2 regions of the Pseudalkalibacillus sp. JSM 102089 genome follow, and region 2 is predicted to be linked to the other one. Evidence: riboswitches for the same ligand, from Rfam matches in the RefSeq annotation. Region 2 holds a riboswitch; the other holds the start of a gene.
What was found. Region 2 has a riboswitch for S-adenosylmethionine ahead of ABVF21_RS11915 (YezD family protein). Riboswitches for the same ligand answer to the same signal wherever they lie in the genome.

Region 1: linked by a shared signal. The riboswitch ahead of ABVF21_RS17435 (methionine ABC transporter ATP-binding protein) and the one ahead of ABVF21_RS11915 (YezD family protein) in region 2 are both predicted to bind S-adenosylmethionine.

The regions. Positions count from the first base shown of each region.
Region 1 covers NZ_JBEWYW010000009.1:68,357-76,318, reverse strand. The annotation lists gene ABVF21_RS17455 (carboxymuconolactone decarboxylase family protein) at 1-198, opposite strand, end outside; gene ABVF21_RS17450 (L-lactate dehydrogenase) at 450-1,400, shown strand; gene ABVF21_RS17445 (MetQ/NlpA family ABC transporter substrate-binding protein) at 1,452-2,291, opposite strand; gene ABVF21_RS17440 (methionine ABC transporter permease) at 2,315-2,983, opposite strand; gene ABVF21_RS17435 (methionine ABC transporter ATP-binding protein) at 2,976-3,998, opposite strand; SAM riboswitch class I at 4,178-4,287, opposite strand; gene ilvA (threonine ammonia-lyase) at 4,420-5,430, opposite strand; gene leuD (3-isopropylmalate dehydratase small subunit) at 5,427-6,017, opposite strand; gene leuC (3-isopropylmalate dehydratase large subunit) at 6,033-7,439, opposite strand; gene leuB (3-isopropylmalate dehydrogenase) at 7,467-7,962, opposite strand, start outside.
Region 2 covers NZ_JBEWYW010000004.1:244,903-252,864, forward strand. The annotation lists gene ABVF21_RS11875 (metal ABC transporter permease) at 1-388, shown strand, start outside; gene ABVF21_RS11880 (Fur family transcriptional regulator) at 406-825, shown strand; gene ABVF21_RS11885 (hypothetical protein) at 842-1,420, opposite strand; gene ABVF21_RS11890 (hypothetical protein) at 1,580-1,987, shown strand; gene ispG (flavodoxin-dependent (E)-4-hydroxy-3-methylbut-2-enyl-diphosphate synthase) at 2,059-3,177, opposite strand; gene ABVF21_RS11900 (hypothetical protein) at 3,317-3,652, opposite strand; gene ABVF21_RS11905 (DUF1002 domain-containing protein) at 3,835-4,710, shown strand; gene ABVF21_RS11910 (NfeD family protein) at 4,780-5,436, shown strand; SAM riboswitch class I at 5,552-5,657, shown strand; gene ABVF21_RS11915 (YezD family protein) at 5,754-5,897, shown strand; gene ABVF21_RS11920 (phosphoadenylyl-sulfate reductase) at 6,009-6,731, shown strand; gene ABVF21_RS11925 (inorganic phosphate transporter) at 6,737-7,801, shown strand; gene sat (sulfate adenylyltransferase) at 7,826-7,962, shown strand, end outside.

The DNA of each region.
Region 1 (7,962 bases), on a different contig from region 2:
AAGTATTTCTTGTTCAGAACATCCTTGGTCAAGACACCCTTTCGTATGGTAGATAATGCAATATTCATCTTGTGAAAAAATAGATATTCCGAGAGCAATCATTTGTTTCTCTTTTTGACTCACTTCCCCATCTTTAAAACACGCTTCAGTAAATGCCGAATACTTCTTAGCTAACTGCGGCATTTTCTCTGTAAACATTCCTAATCCTTCTTTATAATCATGTAGCGCCGCTTCTGCGAAGTTGTTAAATTCCTGTTCCTGTTTCAAGACACAGGCCTCCTTTATTCGATATCATCCGTACTAGTATGAGAATTGGGTAACAAAGCTATCCATCATTTTCTTTAAATTGTTTTTGGATGAGTGCGTTTACATGTGATGTATGTCACAATAATAAGTAAAGGGATACGGTATGATGCTTATGAAGACAATATCTACTAGCAGAGGTGAAGATGATGTATGAAGGAAAAACAACGCGCGTAGCATTAATTGGCACTGGATTCGTAGGGACAAGCTATGCCTTCTCGTTATTGAATCAAGAACTAGTAAACGAACTTGTACTTATCGATGTAAATAAAGAAAAAGCGGAAGGGGAAGCAAGAGACTTAAATCACGGCCTTCCTTTTGGCGCTCCAATGAAAATTTGGGCGGGGGACTATACCGATTGCAAAGACGCAGATATTGTCGTTATCGCAGCGGGTGCAAATCAGGCACCAGGTGAAACACGCTTAGACCTTATTGATAAAAACACAGCGATCTTTAAAAAAATCGTTTCAAGCGTTATGGGAAGCGGATTTGATGGTATTTTTATCGTTGCAACGAATCCTGTAGACGTACTTACTTATGCGACATGGAAGTTCTCAGGCTTGCCTAAAGAACGGGTTATCGGCTCAGGTACGATTCTCGATACTGCACGATTCCGTTATTTACTGAGCGACTATTTCAATGTAGATTCTAGAAATGTACATGGTTATATTCTTGGAGAACATGGTGATACTGAACTTCCTGTCTGGAGTCATGCTACAATCGGTAGTCGACCAATCATGTCTCTTATTAAAGATAGACCAGAGGCTAAAGAAGATCTTGATGCGCTTTTCGTCAATGTTCGCGATGCTGCTTATCATATCATTAATCGTAAGGGAGCAACATACTACGGTATCGCAATGGGCCTCGTACGGTTAACAAGAGCGATTATACGAAATGAAAACTCTATTCTTACCATCTCTACGTTACTTGAAGGCGAGTATGGTTTAGATGATTTGTATATCGGAGTTCCCGCAATTGTGAATAACAACGGCATTCGTGAAATTATTGAACTTGACCTTGATCAAACCGAGCTAGATCAATTGCACCATTCTGCAAAAACGTTAAAAGAAGCGATGAAGCCAGTTTTCCAACATTAAAATGAGTAAAAAAAGGTTCTCCGCGAAATGACGGAGAACCTTTTTTCTTTCTTATTTGTCTACTGGTACAACAGCGCCATCGTATTCTTCTTCAATAAAGCTTTGAATTTCATCAGAATGAAGAACTTCTACTAACGCCTGGATCGCTTCATTGTCTTCGTCACCTTTGTTTACTGTAATCACATTCACATATGGTGAGTCTGAATTTTCAAGTGCAATGGCATCCTCTTGAGGATTAAGTCCTGCATCAATCGCATAGTTTGTATTGATCATCACTGCATCACCTTCACCTTGCTGGTAAATCTGTGGAAGCAGTGAAGCCTCAACATCTGTTTTGAAATCAATATTCTTAGGGTTTTCAGCAATATCTTCAACTGTTGCATCTGAAGCCTTTACACCTTCTTTTAATGTGATAAGGCCCTGTGCTTCAAGTAATGACAGCATACGTCCATGGTCAGAAACAGAGTTACTCATTATGATTTGAGCACCATCAGGAAGCTCATCTAAGCTCTTGTAATCCTGAGAGTAAACACCGATTGGCTCGATATGAATGCCTCCAGCGTTCACGAAGTCATAATTATCGTTTTCTTCCATTTGCAAGTCCATATAAGGTATTGTTTGGAAGTAGTTTGCATCTAATTCACCATTTGCAAGCGTCTTATTAGGTAGAATGTAATCCTGGAATGTTTTAATTTCAAGCTCTATTCCTTTTTCCTCTAACATCGGCTTAGCTTCTTCAAGAATTTCAGCATGGGGAATGTTTGATGCACCTACTACGATTTTCTTCGAATCTCCACCGTCACCAGAACCTTCGCTGTTTCCGCCATTGTTGCCACATGCAGCAAGAACCGCAAGAGCAAGAACTGTTATTAGCGATAAAAACTTTTTCATCATAACCTCTCCTTTTCTCCTTATTATCTTTTATCTATTACTCGTGTTGCAACGTCTCCACAAACCTGAAGAATCGCAACAATTACTAATATCAATACTGTTGCAACAAGTGTCACGTCAGGATTGTTCCGTTGGAAACCTTCAAGATAAGCGAGGTTTCCGAGACCCCCTGCGCCTACGACACCAGCCATAGCGGTGTAGCTTACAAGAGCTATCGCCGTCACAGTAATCCCTGAAATAAGGGCTGGCATTGCTTCTGGTAGAAGCACTTTAAAAATAATCGAACCATTGGATGCTCCCATTGACTGAGAAGCTTCAATGACCCCTTTATCCACTTCACGTAAAGCAATTTCAACCATTCTCGCATAAAATGGCGCCGCTCCTGCAATAAGGGCTGGAAGGGCAGCATTAGCACCTAGCATTGTCCCTATAATGTAAACCGAAAGAGGGATAAGCAAGATAATCAAAATAATAAATGGTATGGAGCGAAATAAGTTCACGACTCCGGCAATAATACTATTCACAAATTTGTTTTCCCATATGTTCCCTCTACCTGTTAGAAACAACAATAATCCAAGGAGGATTCCGAGAATAAACGTTGCCAGCACCGAAATTGCCGTCATGTACGCTGTTTGTAGAGTGGCTTCCCACATAGATTCCCACCTGACGTTAGGAAATAACGATTCAGTCATTCGTAATCACCTCCGCTTTAACACCTTGGGCTTGCACATAATTCAAGGCCATTTCTACCACAGCTGGTTCCCCTTTAAGGAACACAGAAAGTTTTCCATAAGGACCATCCTGTGTATGAGAAATCTTCCCTTGAATAATGTTGACTTCTACATCAAATTTACGAATCAACTCTGTCACAAGTGGTGAACCTGTTTTTCCTTTCACAAAGGTAAACTGAACAAGTTCTCCATCCTGACTCGTTGCCAGATGTGCAATCGATTCCTTCATTTCTTCAGGCTCGCTTAGCTGATTAACAAAGTCTTTCGTAATCTCTTCCTGCGGATGGTGGAAAACTTCAAGGACAGAACCATTCTCCACTACTCGTCCATTCTCCATCACGGCTACACGATGGCAAATTTTTCGTATGACGTGCATTTCATGCGTGATAAGGACAATCGTAAGGCCAAGCTTGTGATTAATTTCAGTCAGAAGTTCCAGAATGCTATCCGTCGTTTTAGGATCTAAAGCAGAAGTAGCTTCATCACAAAGCAAAACCTTTGGATTATTAGCAAGTGCTCTCGCAATACCCACTCGCTGCTTTTGTCCACCACTTAGTTGTGAAGGATAAGCTCCTTCTCTACCTTCGAGTCCAACAAGTTTAATTAATTCATCAACACGCTTCATTCTCTTTTCTTTCGGAACACCTGATATTTCAAGAGGGAACGCGATGTTATCACGTACCGTTCTTGACCAGAGAATATTAAAATGCTGGAAAATCATTCCAATTTCCTGTCTTGCTGCACGAAGATCTTTTCCCTTAAGAGAAGATAGATTATTACCAGCCACTGTGACTGTCCCATCAGTAGGTCTCTCAAGAAGGTTAAGCATTCGAATTAGCGTACTTTTCCCAGCACCACTGTAGCCAATAACACCAAATATTTCGCCTTTTTTGACTTCAAGGTTAACATCCTTAACGGCTTCCACCTTCCCGGATTTCGAAAAGAAGGTCTTATTAATGCCTTTAAGCTCAATCACATGTCTCACATCCTTTATGCATTTGCATGATCAGCTACCTGAAACAGGACTTAAGTCCCATGCCTTTGTTCTTTATTTCTATGCACTTAGAAACCTAATTCGCTTATCACTTTGTATAGTAAAGTAAAAAAATGCCCTTCTGCTTTGAGCAGAAAGGCATTTGATAAATCGATGTCTTCCTCTCATTTCTCAAAGCAATCGCTTTGCAGGAATTGGCACCTTTTCAAACGAGTCGTTTGACGGTTGCCGGGCTTCATAGGGCCAGTCCCTCCACCTCTCTGAATAAGAGATATATAGTTGTTATTACTTTACTGTGGTTAAGTGCTAAATGAATTCTAGCATGGTACTTTATGAGTGTCAATTACTGAGCAAAAAGTCGGAATAATCTAAAATATATACGTTGAACCCCATTAGAAAACCATCAGCTTATTCGCCTGATGGTTTTCGCTCGTTGAGAAAGTTGTTTATAAAGGGATATTTTCGCAAGATCCGCATTCCCTCCACTAACAACAACACCAATTCTCTTACCTTCTAAACGATTAGACTTGCATAAGACAGCAGCTACCGATGCAGCACCTGCACCTTCTACAAGTGTTTTGTGTCTTTCAAGCATAAAGACAATCGCTGCAGCAATTTCTTCTTCTGACACGGTTAGCATATCATCAACAAGCTCTTCAATAATTGGAAAGGTTAATTTTCCAGCTTCTTTCACAGAAATACCGTCTGCAATCGATTTGACAGATTGAAGGACAAGAGGACCAGTACCTTTAAATCGATTCCATGTCGCAGATGCTTCAGAAGCCTGGACCCCGATGATTTTCACGTGAGGAAAGAACGACTTAATCGCCATCGCCATTCCAGCTAACAATCCTCCACCTCCAACAGGCACGAGAATCGCATCTAAGTCAGGACACTGTTGCATCATTTCGAGTGCAACCGTTCCCTGTCCTGCCATTACTTCAGGATCATCGAAAGCATGAACGAATGTGGCCCCTTTCTCAACACGCTCACGATCCGCTCCACTAAACGCTTCGTTATACGATTCTCCTTCAAGAACAACCTCTGCTCCATAAGATCGCGTCGCATCAATTTTGCTTGTCGGTGTATGGACGGGCATATAAATCTTAGCTTTAATTCCACGCTCTCTAGCAGAAAGCGCCACTCCCTGAGCATGGTTTCCAGCCGATGCAGCAACAATCCCTCGCGCTGCCTCAATATCCGTTAGCGACGCAACTTTGTTATAAGCACCTCGAAGTTTGAAGGAACCCGTTCGTTGAAGGTTTTCCATCTTCATGAAGACATCTCTATTTGTATAATCATTAAGCGTTGTCGACTGCTGAAGCGGGGTCCTGTGGACGGCTTCCAGCAAATTCTCCATTGCTTTTACGACATGAACGTTATATTTCTCCTGGTAATTCCCAACGTCATTCACTCTCCTACAAGTTGTTTTTCTTCATATAATTTAATTTTATCTTCGAGAGATAAAGTTCGAGATACTTCATCCCATCCATTTAACAGCATTTCTTTCCAATAAGGATCGATCTCGAACGACGCATTTAGTCCTTCTCCATCAATTACTTGCTGTTTACTTAGGTCTACGCTAAGTTCGTATCCATCCTTCGCTTTTTGAAAAAGCTCCGAGATCGTTTCTTGATCAAGAGCGATAGGAAGTATACCGTTTTTTACACAGTTGTTATAAAAGATATCAGCAAAGCTTGTCGCAATGACAATTCGAAACCCATAATCCAGAAGGGCCCATGGAGCATGTTCTCTTGATGAACCACACCCAAAGTTTTTACCCGACACTAGAATAGAAGCATGCTGGTATTGTTGTTCGTTCAAATTAAAATCTTCACGCGGATGACCATCATCATCAAACCGCCAATTGTAAAAAAGAAACTGACCAAAGCCTTGCCGTTCAATTCTCTTTAAAAACTGCTTCGGAATAATTTGGTCTGTATCTACGTTAACCTGCTCAAGGGGATAAACGATCCCTTTGTATTTATTAATCGGTTCCAGGACGTCTCACTCCTTTTACACTACAAGAGGTTTTATTTTTCTAGCGTCTGTAAATCGGCCTTCAATGGCAGCAGCTGCAGCCATAGCTGGGCTGACAAGATGTGTTCTAGCGCCATTCCCCTGACGCCCTTCAAAATTACGGTTAGATGTAGACGCGCAGCGCTCGCCTGGTGGAACAATGTCATCATTCATCGCAAGACACATGCTACATCCTGCTTCTCGCCACTCAAACCCAGCTTCTTTAAAGATCGTATCTAACCCTTCTGCTTCAGCTGCATCCTTCACTGATTTAGATCCTGGTACTACGAGAGCAGTCACACCTTCGTGAACTTTTCGACCACGAACAATATCAGCGGCCGAACGCAGATCACTTAATCGCGAATTCGTACACGATCCGATGAAAACATATTGAATATCTATATTTTGAATAGGCGTTCCCGGTTTAAGATCCATATAGGCAAGGGCTTGCTTAATTGCTTTTTGGTCACCTGGATCTGCATAATCCTCAGGGAAAGGAACGCGAGCATAGACAGAAGATCCCATTGAAGGATTAGTGCCCCATGTTACTTGTGGCTCGATTTCGTCAGCTCCAATTTCGAGCACTTCATCATACTTTGCTCCTGGATCAGATGCGAGTTCTTTCCACTCAGCAACAGCTCGATCAAAATCTTCTGGAACATGTCTTTTTCCTTTTAAATAGGAAAAGGTAGTCTCATCTGGGCTAATAAGCCCTGCTTTTGCGCCAGCTTCAATTGACATATTACAAACAGTCATACGTTCTTCCATTGTCATATTTCGAATCGCTTCGCCTGTGTACTCCACAACTGCTCCAGTACCTGCATTAACACCAAATTTGGCAATAACAGCAAGAATTAAATCTTTAGCAGTCACCCCAGAACCAAGGCGTCCGTTCACACGTATTTCAATTGTTTTGGGTCTTGATTGCCATAGCGTTTGAGTAGAAAGAACATGCTCTACTTCACTCGTTCCAATCCCAAAGGCTAGGGCCCCAAACGCCCCATGTGTTGAGGTATGACTGTCACCACAAACGATCGTTTTTCCTGGCTGCGTTAAGCCTAGCTCAGGACCAATAACGTGAACAATCCCTTGATCTGGATGATTAATATCGGCGATTTCAACTCCAAATTCATGACAGTTCTCTTCAAGCTTCTCCATTTGCACTTTTGATACCGGATCATTAATAATATGACGTGCAATGGTTGGAACGTTGTGGTCCATAGTAGCAAAGGTTAAATCTGGCCTTCTTACACTTCTATTATTCATCCGCAGACCCTCAAAGGCCTGCGGAGAAGTCACTTCATGAACAAGATGCAAGTCTATATATAGGAGATCCGGGCTACCTTCTTCTTCATGCACAACGTGTTTATCCCAAATCTTTTCAATAATCGTTTTCGGCTCCACACCCATCCTCCTCTTACCTGTTTGTCATTAAGCGTATGCTTCCATGATGCCTGCTGTGGCATCCGCTTCTTCTAATTGATAAATCACTTTCTTGATCATAGCGTCTGTCCCAAGTGCTTTCGGCGAGCCATTTGCAAGATCATTCGTATAATATCCAGCATCAAGTACTTCTTTCACAGCCTTTTCGATTGACTCCGCTTCTTCATTCATATCGAATGAATACTTCAGCATCATTGCACTTGATAAAATCATTGCCAGTGGATTCGCAAGGTTTTTCCCTGCGATGTCTGGCGCTGAACCGTGTACTGGTTCATACATTCCAAAACCGTCGCTACGAAGACTTGCGGAAGGCAACATTCCAAGTGATCCTGTGATCATCGAGGCTTCATCGCTCAAAATATCTCCAAATAAATTCTCCGTTACAATAACATCAAAGTGAGCCGGGTTTTGAACCAGTTTCATTGCTGCCGCATCGACAAGCATATGCTCCACTTCTACCTCAGGATAATTCTTCGCTTTTTCT
Region 2 (7,962 bases):
CGTACTTGTTGTGATTTTATTATACAAAGAACTATTTTTTCTCTCATTCGATGAAGAGCAAGCAATCGTATCAGGCGTTAGAGGAAAGTGGATTCATTTCATTTTTATTTTACTTGTCGCGTTTGTGATTGCCGTTTCGATGCAGATTGTAGGAGTACTACTCGTTTCGGCGCTTATGACGCTTCCTGTTGCTGCAAGTATTCGAATTGCTAGAGGATTTAAGCAAACAATCGCATACTCCATTATTTTGGGAGAAATTGCGGTGCTTGGTGGACTTGTTCTGGCATATTATCTAGATATTGCTCCGGGTGGAACAATTGTTATTCTATCAGCGTTGATTTTGTTGTTCGTGCTTCTATTCAAAAGATTAAAACAGTGGAAATCTTAACATAATGAGGTGGATATATGAATGTCTCTACAGCATTGCGTATTTTAAAGGATGAAGGTTATAAATACACTGAAAAACGGGAGGATCTCGTCACTCTTTTCGCCAAAGAAAAGAGGTATCTTTCAGCAAGAGATGTGCTGAACCATATGCAAGAAAGCTATCCCGGGATGAGTGTTGATACGATTTACAGAAATTTAACTCTGTTTGCGGATTTAACGATATTAGAGGAGACAGAATGGAACGGTGAAAAGCGCTATCGTCTTAGCTGTTCAACCAATACGCATCATCATCATCTCATTTGTCTGGATTGCGGTAAAACTCGCCAAATAGAATCCTGTCCAATGGAGAACATTCCAGTAGGAGACTCTGAGTTTGAAGTAACAGGACATAAATTTGAAGTGTACGGTCGTTGTGTTGCATGTCAGGCGTATGCCTAAAAGCGGAAGAGCATAATTATGCTCTTCCGCTTTTATTATGGTGCTTAAGCCACTGTTGAGCTTCTGGCCATGTTTCCAATCGAGATACATTAGAAGGCACTGTTCCTTGGTTGTATGGAGTGTCAAAAAGGATCACTGGGATCTCACATTCCTCTGCAATCGCACATGCATTATCGTATTTATCCTCAAAAAAAACGTCAACGCTATGTTCTTTAATGGAATCAATTTTATCATGTTTTCCAATAAGTTCGATATGATGATAAGGGACGCCATTTGATGTAAACCAGTCTTTTGTTGTGTTGAGTAAATGATCCCCTCTTGCACTAATGTAGAAAAGTTCATAATCCAATTTCCATTCTTCTAGGATAGGATGAGCTTGATCCGCGATAAGGGCATTTGCGTAAATTTTTTCTTCATTTGTTTTTAACCACTCAAAAAACTTTTTTTGAGGAATGCCGAGAAGGTTAGCGAGATTGTACTGAGTGATATCATGTAATGATAATTGTTTATTAAATGAAGAATTTAAATAAGGAAGAAAGGTTTTAGGACTTGTTACAGTTCCATCAATATCAAGTCCGAGTCTTTTGATCGTCATAATAAAACTCCTTTTTGATTTGCTCTCTTTTCATCATATCATAGAAAAGAAAGGCAATAAGAAGGAATTGGGATTATCTTACTGATTGAACGAACATATTCTTACACTCACTGACAAATACTAATCATGCTCCACAACAAGGTAAAGTGAGGGATGTATATGACAGAAGACAGACATGATGACGATCTGGACTTTATCGAGGAGCGCGAAGTTCGCAGCGAATCGGAAGAGGAATATCTTGAGGAAGCTGCAGCTGAAGTAGCCCCTGGTGTATTAGACCGTCCTTATTTACAGTCGCCTGAAAATGAACGTCCAACTGCTGAGGAGCATCATGAACACTTTGAAGCTAAAAGACAGGAACAGGATCGAACAGGAGTGGGAGTGGGTGTAGCTGCTCTTGCTTTATCGGTTATTTCCTTGTTCATACTTCCCGTCATTCTTGGAGCAGCGGGAATCGTCGTAGGATTTGTTGCTAGGAGAAAGGGACTAACAACGCTCGGATCATGGGCGATTGGTGTTGGTGCCGCTTCAATGATCATCAGCTTATTCTTCGCACCGTTCTTTTAGTTGAAAACCTTAATAGAAAAGCCAGGCACTTTAAAAGTGCCTGGCTTTTCTTCTTTGATCAAGAAAAAGAATTAAGAGTTAGCTTCAGCTTTCTCTTTTTCTTCTGCCATTTTCTTGTAATGTTCTTCTGCTATTTTGTCGACTTCTTTTTTCAACTCTTCTACCATGGTTTCCTCAGGAACTTTACGGATAATTTCACCATGTCGGAAGAGGAGACCTTCACCACGTGCACCTGCAATACCGATATCAGCTTCACGCGCTTCACCTGGACCATTCACTGCACATCCAAGCACGGCTACTTTAATAGGTGCTTTGATTGTTGAAATGTACTCTTCGACTTCATTTGCGATTGAAATAAGGTCAATTTCGATACGCCCACAAGTTGGACAAGAAATTAATGTGGCTGCATTCGCTGCAAGTCCAAATGATTTAAGAAGCTCTCTAGCTACTTTTACTTCTTCAACCGGATCCGCACTAAGAGAAATACGCGCCGTATTTCCGATTCCTTTTGAAAGAATAACACCAAGACCGGCTGCGCTTTTAACTGTACCTGCAAATAGAGTCCCTGACTCTGTAATTCCGAGATGCAGTGGGTAATTAAAAGAACGTGCTGCCAGTTCATATGCTTCAGTTGCAAGGTTAACATCGGAAGCTTTCATGGAGACGATGATATCGTAGAAATCAAGGTCTTCAAGAATTTTAATATGGTGGAGGGCACTTTCTAGCATTCCCTCAGCTGTAGGATAGCCGTATTTTTCAAGGATTTTTCGCTCAAGTGAACCAGCATTAACGCCAATGCGAATCGGAATGCCTTTTGCTTTGGCTGCTTTTACGACAGCTTCCACTTTTTCGCGACGTCCAATATTACCAGGGTTAATACGTATCTTGTCTGCTCCACCTTCAATAGCTTTTAGTGCTAGCTTATAGTTAAAGTGAATATCAACGACAAGAGGGATATTAATCCTCTTTTTGATTTCAGGGATTGCATCTGCTGCCCTGTCATCTGGACAAGCTACTCGTACAATCTGACAACCAGCTTCTTCAAGACGATTGATTTCAGCAACTGTTGCTTCCACATCGTGAGTTTTGGTTGTTGTCATACTTTGAATAATAACTTCATCGTTACCGCCTATTGTTAAAGGACCTACTTTAACAGGTCTAGTTTGACTACGGTGGGTAATTTCATTCATGCGAAAATCGCTCCTTTTACATGTAGGATTGCTTACCTCATGATTTAGATCGCTTTTATATACTCCCTTGTAGGGAATAAGACTCATCTGTAATACTATCCCATTGTAGCAACTTTAGAGAGCTATTGACAAGAAATAATCATTGAGCAGATGTTTGGTCATAAGTAGGTATCCTATATTCTTTCCCAATTTGTATAAGAGTTGGATGAATTTTATTTAATGTTTCAAAATCGTGAACGACCGTTTCAATCGGAACCGGTATTGAGCCGTTCGCTTTTTCTACTAAAGAAAGAACAGTATCGCCAGCATTTATTTTATAAACCACATAGGGAGAGTTTTTTTCAGGTGACACTACTTCGACTGCTTCTGATACTTCTGAAATAGCTCTGTTATTTGTAAGGGTTCCTGTTGTTAAATCATAATAAGTTGTATGAAGGACAAGCAGAAATAGGGAACTTAACAATAGTTTTCGCATCTCTCGCAACTCCTTCAGAATGATTTCCTTTGTACTACGATATGCTTGTCCTTCCATGATATGACAGATTTCCTAGTGAATTATCTTTTCTTTCGATCGAGTGTCGAGTAGAATACTAAGAGATGGGGAGATTAACTGAGTTACTCTTCATTAGAGCCTCACGTTAAAAGGAGACCAAAAACATGCTTAAAAAAGGATTGCCGTTTTTATTGTCGATGGTGTTAATGATGTCTATTATTCCTATGGTGGTACAAGCGGATGCGAGCGTCGGAGATGTTATCGTTACACTTGGTGAAGATCTATCTGAAGAGCAAAAACAGAAGCTAGTTGATGAAATGGAAGCTCCGGAAAATGCAATGACGGTAACGGTATCAAATGAAGAAGAGCATAAATATCTTGGGAATTATATAAGTAAAGCGCTAATCGGTACCCGCGCCTTATCTTCTTCTTCCATAACCATTGGTGAAAAAGATGCTGGTTTAAGCGTTGACACAAAAAATATTAATTGGGTAACAGATGAAATGTACGCAAATGCTTTAATAACAGCTGGAGTAAAAGATGCTGATGTTTATGTGACAGCACCAATGGAGGTTTCAGGTACGGCCGCATTAACTGGTTTAATCAAAGCTTATGAATTAAGCACAGATGAAGTGATACCTGAGGAGCAAAAACAAGTAGCAAATGAAGAGCTCGTCACTACTGCAAAATTGAGCGATAGTATTGGCGCAGATAAAGCAACGGAGCTAATGACTAAGATTAAGGATGAAATTGCTACAAACCCACCCGAGACGGAAGATGACTTAAGAACAGTTATCAAGCAAATTGCTAACGATTCAGGCATTGAATTGACTCAAGATGAGTTGGATGGTCTTGTTGAACTGTTTAATCGAATGAAAAATCTTGATATTGATTGGGATCAAATGAAAAGTCAGTTGCAGAACGCGAGAGAAAATCTAGACGATTTTTTAAATAAAGACGAGACACAGTCATTTATTCAAAAAATCATTGATTTCTTTATTGCGATTATTGATGGAATAAAAGGGGTATTTCAATCGTAAAGTGACAAGTGACTGAAACTTTCTTCCCTTTTGAACGTATAAGAGAAGAAGGAAAAGGAGGGAGCGAGGATGGAAATTCTATCTTTGCCAGCAGTTGGCTTTCTTATCGTCTTACTTAGCGTGCTATTCTTGTTTGCTGAGTTACTTGTTCGTGTAAAAGGTATTTTTGGATTGATCGGAATACTATTGCTCACATTTTATTTTAGTTTCCATCTTACTTCTTTATCATCAATTCTCTGGATGGGACTTGTGTTTGCTGTTGGTTTAGGCTTAGTTATTCTTGATGGGAAATTACTCAACGATGGTACATTTGGTTTGATTGGATTAATTATGATGGTTACAGCCGTGGCCATTCCTTCTCCAACTTTCCTTTATGGACTTCTCGTTTCAAGTGGTTTTTTAATTGGTACAGCTGCTTCATTCCTGTTTTTGCGTGTTTTCCCCGCACGCTCTATGTGGACGAAAATGACGTTAAAGGATCGGTTAAGCAGTGAAATGGGGTATAATTCCATGAACTCTGAGTATAAGAGTTTAGTTGGAGAATCGGCTATGACAATTACTCCATTTCGACCAAGTGGAACAATACAAGTCAATGAGAAAAAGTATAGCGCCATTTCTGTTGGAAGTTGGATCGATAAGGATACGGCAGTAGTTATTACGTCTGTAGATGGTACGCGTATATTAATAGAAGAGAAAAAAGAAGAAAGTAAACGCCATCCAATTTAAAATGGTCCCCGAGTCATAGATTCGGGGATTTTTTCATATTCTTTTCTAATCCCTTTATCCCGATCTCTAAACTAGGGTTGACATGTTGTTAGATAATAGTTAAGATTTAGAAAATAACTTATCAAGAGAGACCGAGGGACTGGCCCGTTGACGTCCAGCAACCTGCCTGATTGGCAAGGTGCTACTTCCAGCAAAATGGAGTCCATTTTGGAAGATAAGGTGAATTAAGGTAACCTGATCTGTCTTTCCAATTTGGGAAGGCTTTTTTCATTTATAAGCTTCTCCTCATGATTATTACGACAAAGGGAGGTTGCATGATGGGAACGAAAGACCAGAATTTTTCAGACGTTGCTGTACGCATAGAACGAATGCTAAGTTCGTTGAAATTTGGATCAATTACGCTTGTTGTTCAAGATGGGAAAGTTGTTCAACTTGAAAGAAAAGAAAAAGAACGACTTTAATATTGGCGCTGACTAGAGAAACTAGAGGCGATTCTAACCCTAAAGGTTAGAATCGCCTCTTTTTTTAAACTTTAAAATATATTTCCTTGATCGGAATTGGGAGGGTTAGAAATGAATTGGTTCTATGATAATTGGTCGGGAAAGGAACCTGAATTCAACGTTGAATCAGAAACGAAAGGGGCTCTTGAAGTTCTGAAGCGGGCGTATCAAATTTACCAAGATGATATTGTATATGCTTGTAGTTTCGGTGTTGAGGGTGTCGTTCTAATTGATTTGATTTCCCGAATAAACCAGAACGCGAAAATTGTTTTTCTGGATACAGGTCTCCATTTTGATGAGACTTATGAGCTAATTAATAAAGTAAAAGCCAAATATCCATCTCTAAATATTAAGTTAAAGCAACCAAAGGAGTCGGTCGAGGAACAGGCATTAAGTAAAGGAGATGCTCTATGGGAGCGAGACCCGGGACAGTGCTGCAATTTGAGAAAGATCATACCATTGCATGAAGAATTAGATCATGTAAGTGCCTGGATCTCAGGGTTAAGGAGAGAGCAGTCGCCACTCAGACAAAAGACAAATTATTTCAATAGAGATGATAAGTTTCAGGCGATTAAGGTTTGTCCACTTATTCATTGGACATGGAAAGATGTTTGGAGGTACGTGTACGAAAAGGATTTACCATACAATCCCCTGCATAATAAAGGCTACCCAAGTATAGGATGTGCGGTATGCACTGAAAGCGTATTGGAAGGTAGTGATTCTAGAGCTGGGAGATGGGCAAATCAGGAAAAAACGGAATGCGGCTTGCATCTTGATTCAGCACCAAATCGGTGACGGTCATGACAACCTTAGTTATTACGGTGGCTCTCTTTTTTGCTATGAATATTGGCGCTAGTGGAGCTGCGGCATCGATGGGAGTGGCTTACGGGGCTGGAGCGATTAAAAGAAGAAGTGTAGCACTGAGTGTTTGTGCGATTGGGATTGTTGGTGGTGCCACATTAGGTGGAGGTAATGTTATTAAAACAATGGGGAGTGGCATTATACCTTCTTCCGTACTCAGTCTAAAGGTTATCTTGATTATTTTCATTTCAGCTACAACAGCGCTCTTTCTAGCAAATATGATGGGGATTCCATTATCAACAAGTGAAGTTACTGTGGGCGCAGTGGTAGGAGTTGGTATTGCTTACCGTGCTTTGTACTTTCAGAATGTGATGTTCATTATGTTGTTGTGGATCGTTATACCAGTTATTGCTTTTGCTACAGCTCTCAGTGTGGGGAAATTTTTAGGTCTTTTAAAACAAAGAATCAAACTTACTTCAAATTGGCAAAAGCCACTCACCATTTTTTTAATTGTAGCCGGTTTTCTAGAAGCTTTTTCAGCAGGAATGAATAACGTCGCAAATGCGATTGGACCGCTAGTTGGAGCGGGTGTTTTATCCCTTTCTCACGGGGCATTTCTTGGGGGAGCTTTTGTTGCTTTAGGTGCTTTAGTATTTGGTAAACGTGTTATTGAAACGAATGGTTATCGCATCACAAAGTTTTCACTTGGTGAAGGTTGTGCTATATCAGGTACGAGCGCTGGACTTGTGATTGGAGCTTCCTTATTTGGGATTCCGGTGCCGCTTACCCAGATTACCACCTCATCGATCATTGGTATTGGAACGGCTAAAGATGGATTTCAGCTTTGGCAGAAAGATGTCATTACGCGAATGATTAAAGTTTGGGCAGTTTCACCGGTTTTTTCTTTAGTTATTTCTTATAGTATGATCAAACTTTTTTTAGAAAGTGATTTATATACATTAATTGCAATTGGCAGCGTTATTCTAGCGACGCTTGGGTCAGGAAGTTTAATTCGATCGATTCGCTCTCAAAAGGGGACATTACAAGACGAAGGAAGCTTATAATAAATTCAATTTGGAGGGATTAAGATGGCAACAATTAACGCGCATGGAGGAACATTGATTAACCGTTACAAACCTAATACTGAAATTGATGGGATTATTCAAGAAATTGAGCTAGACACTACTGCGTTAAGTGATCTGGAATTAATCGGAACTGGAGCGTA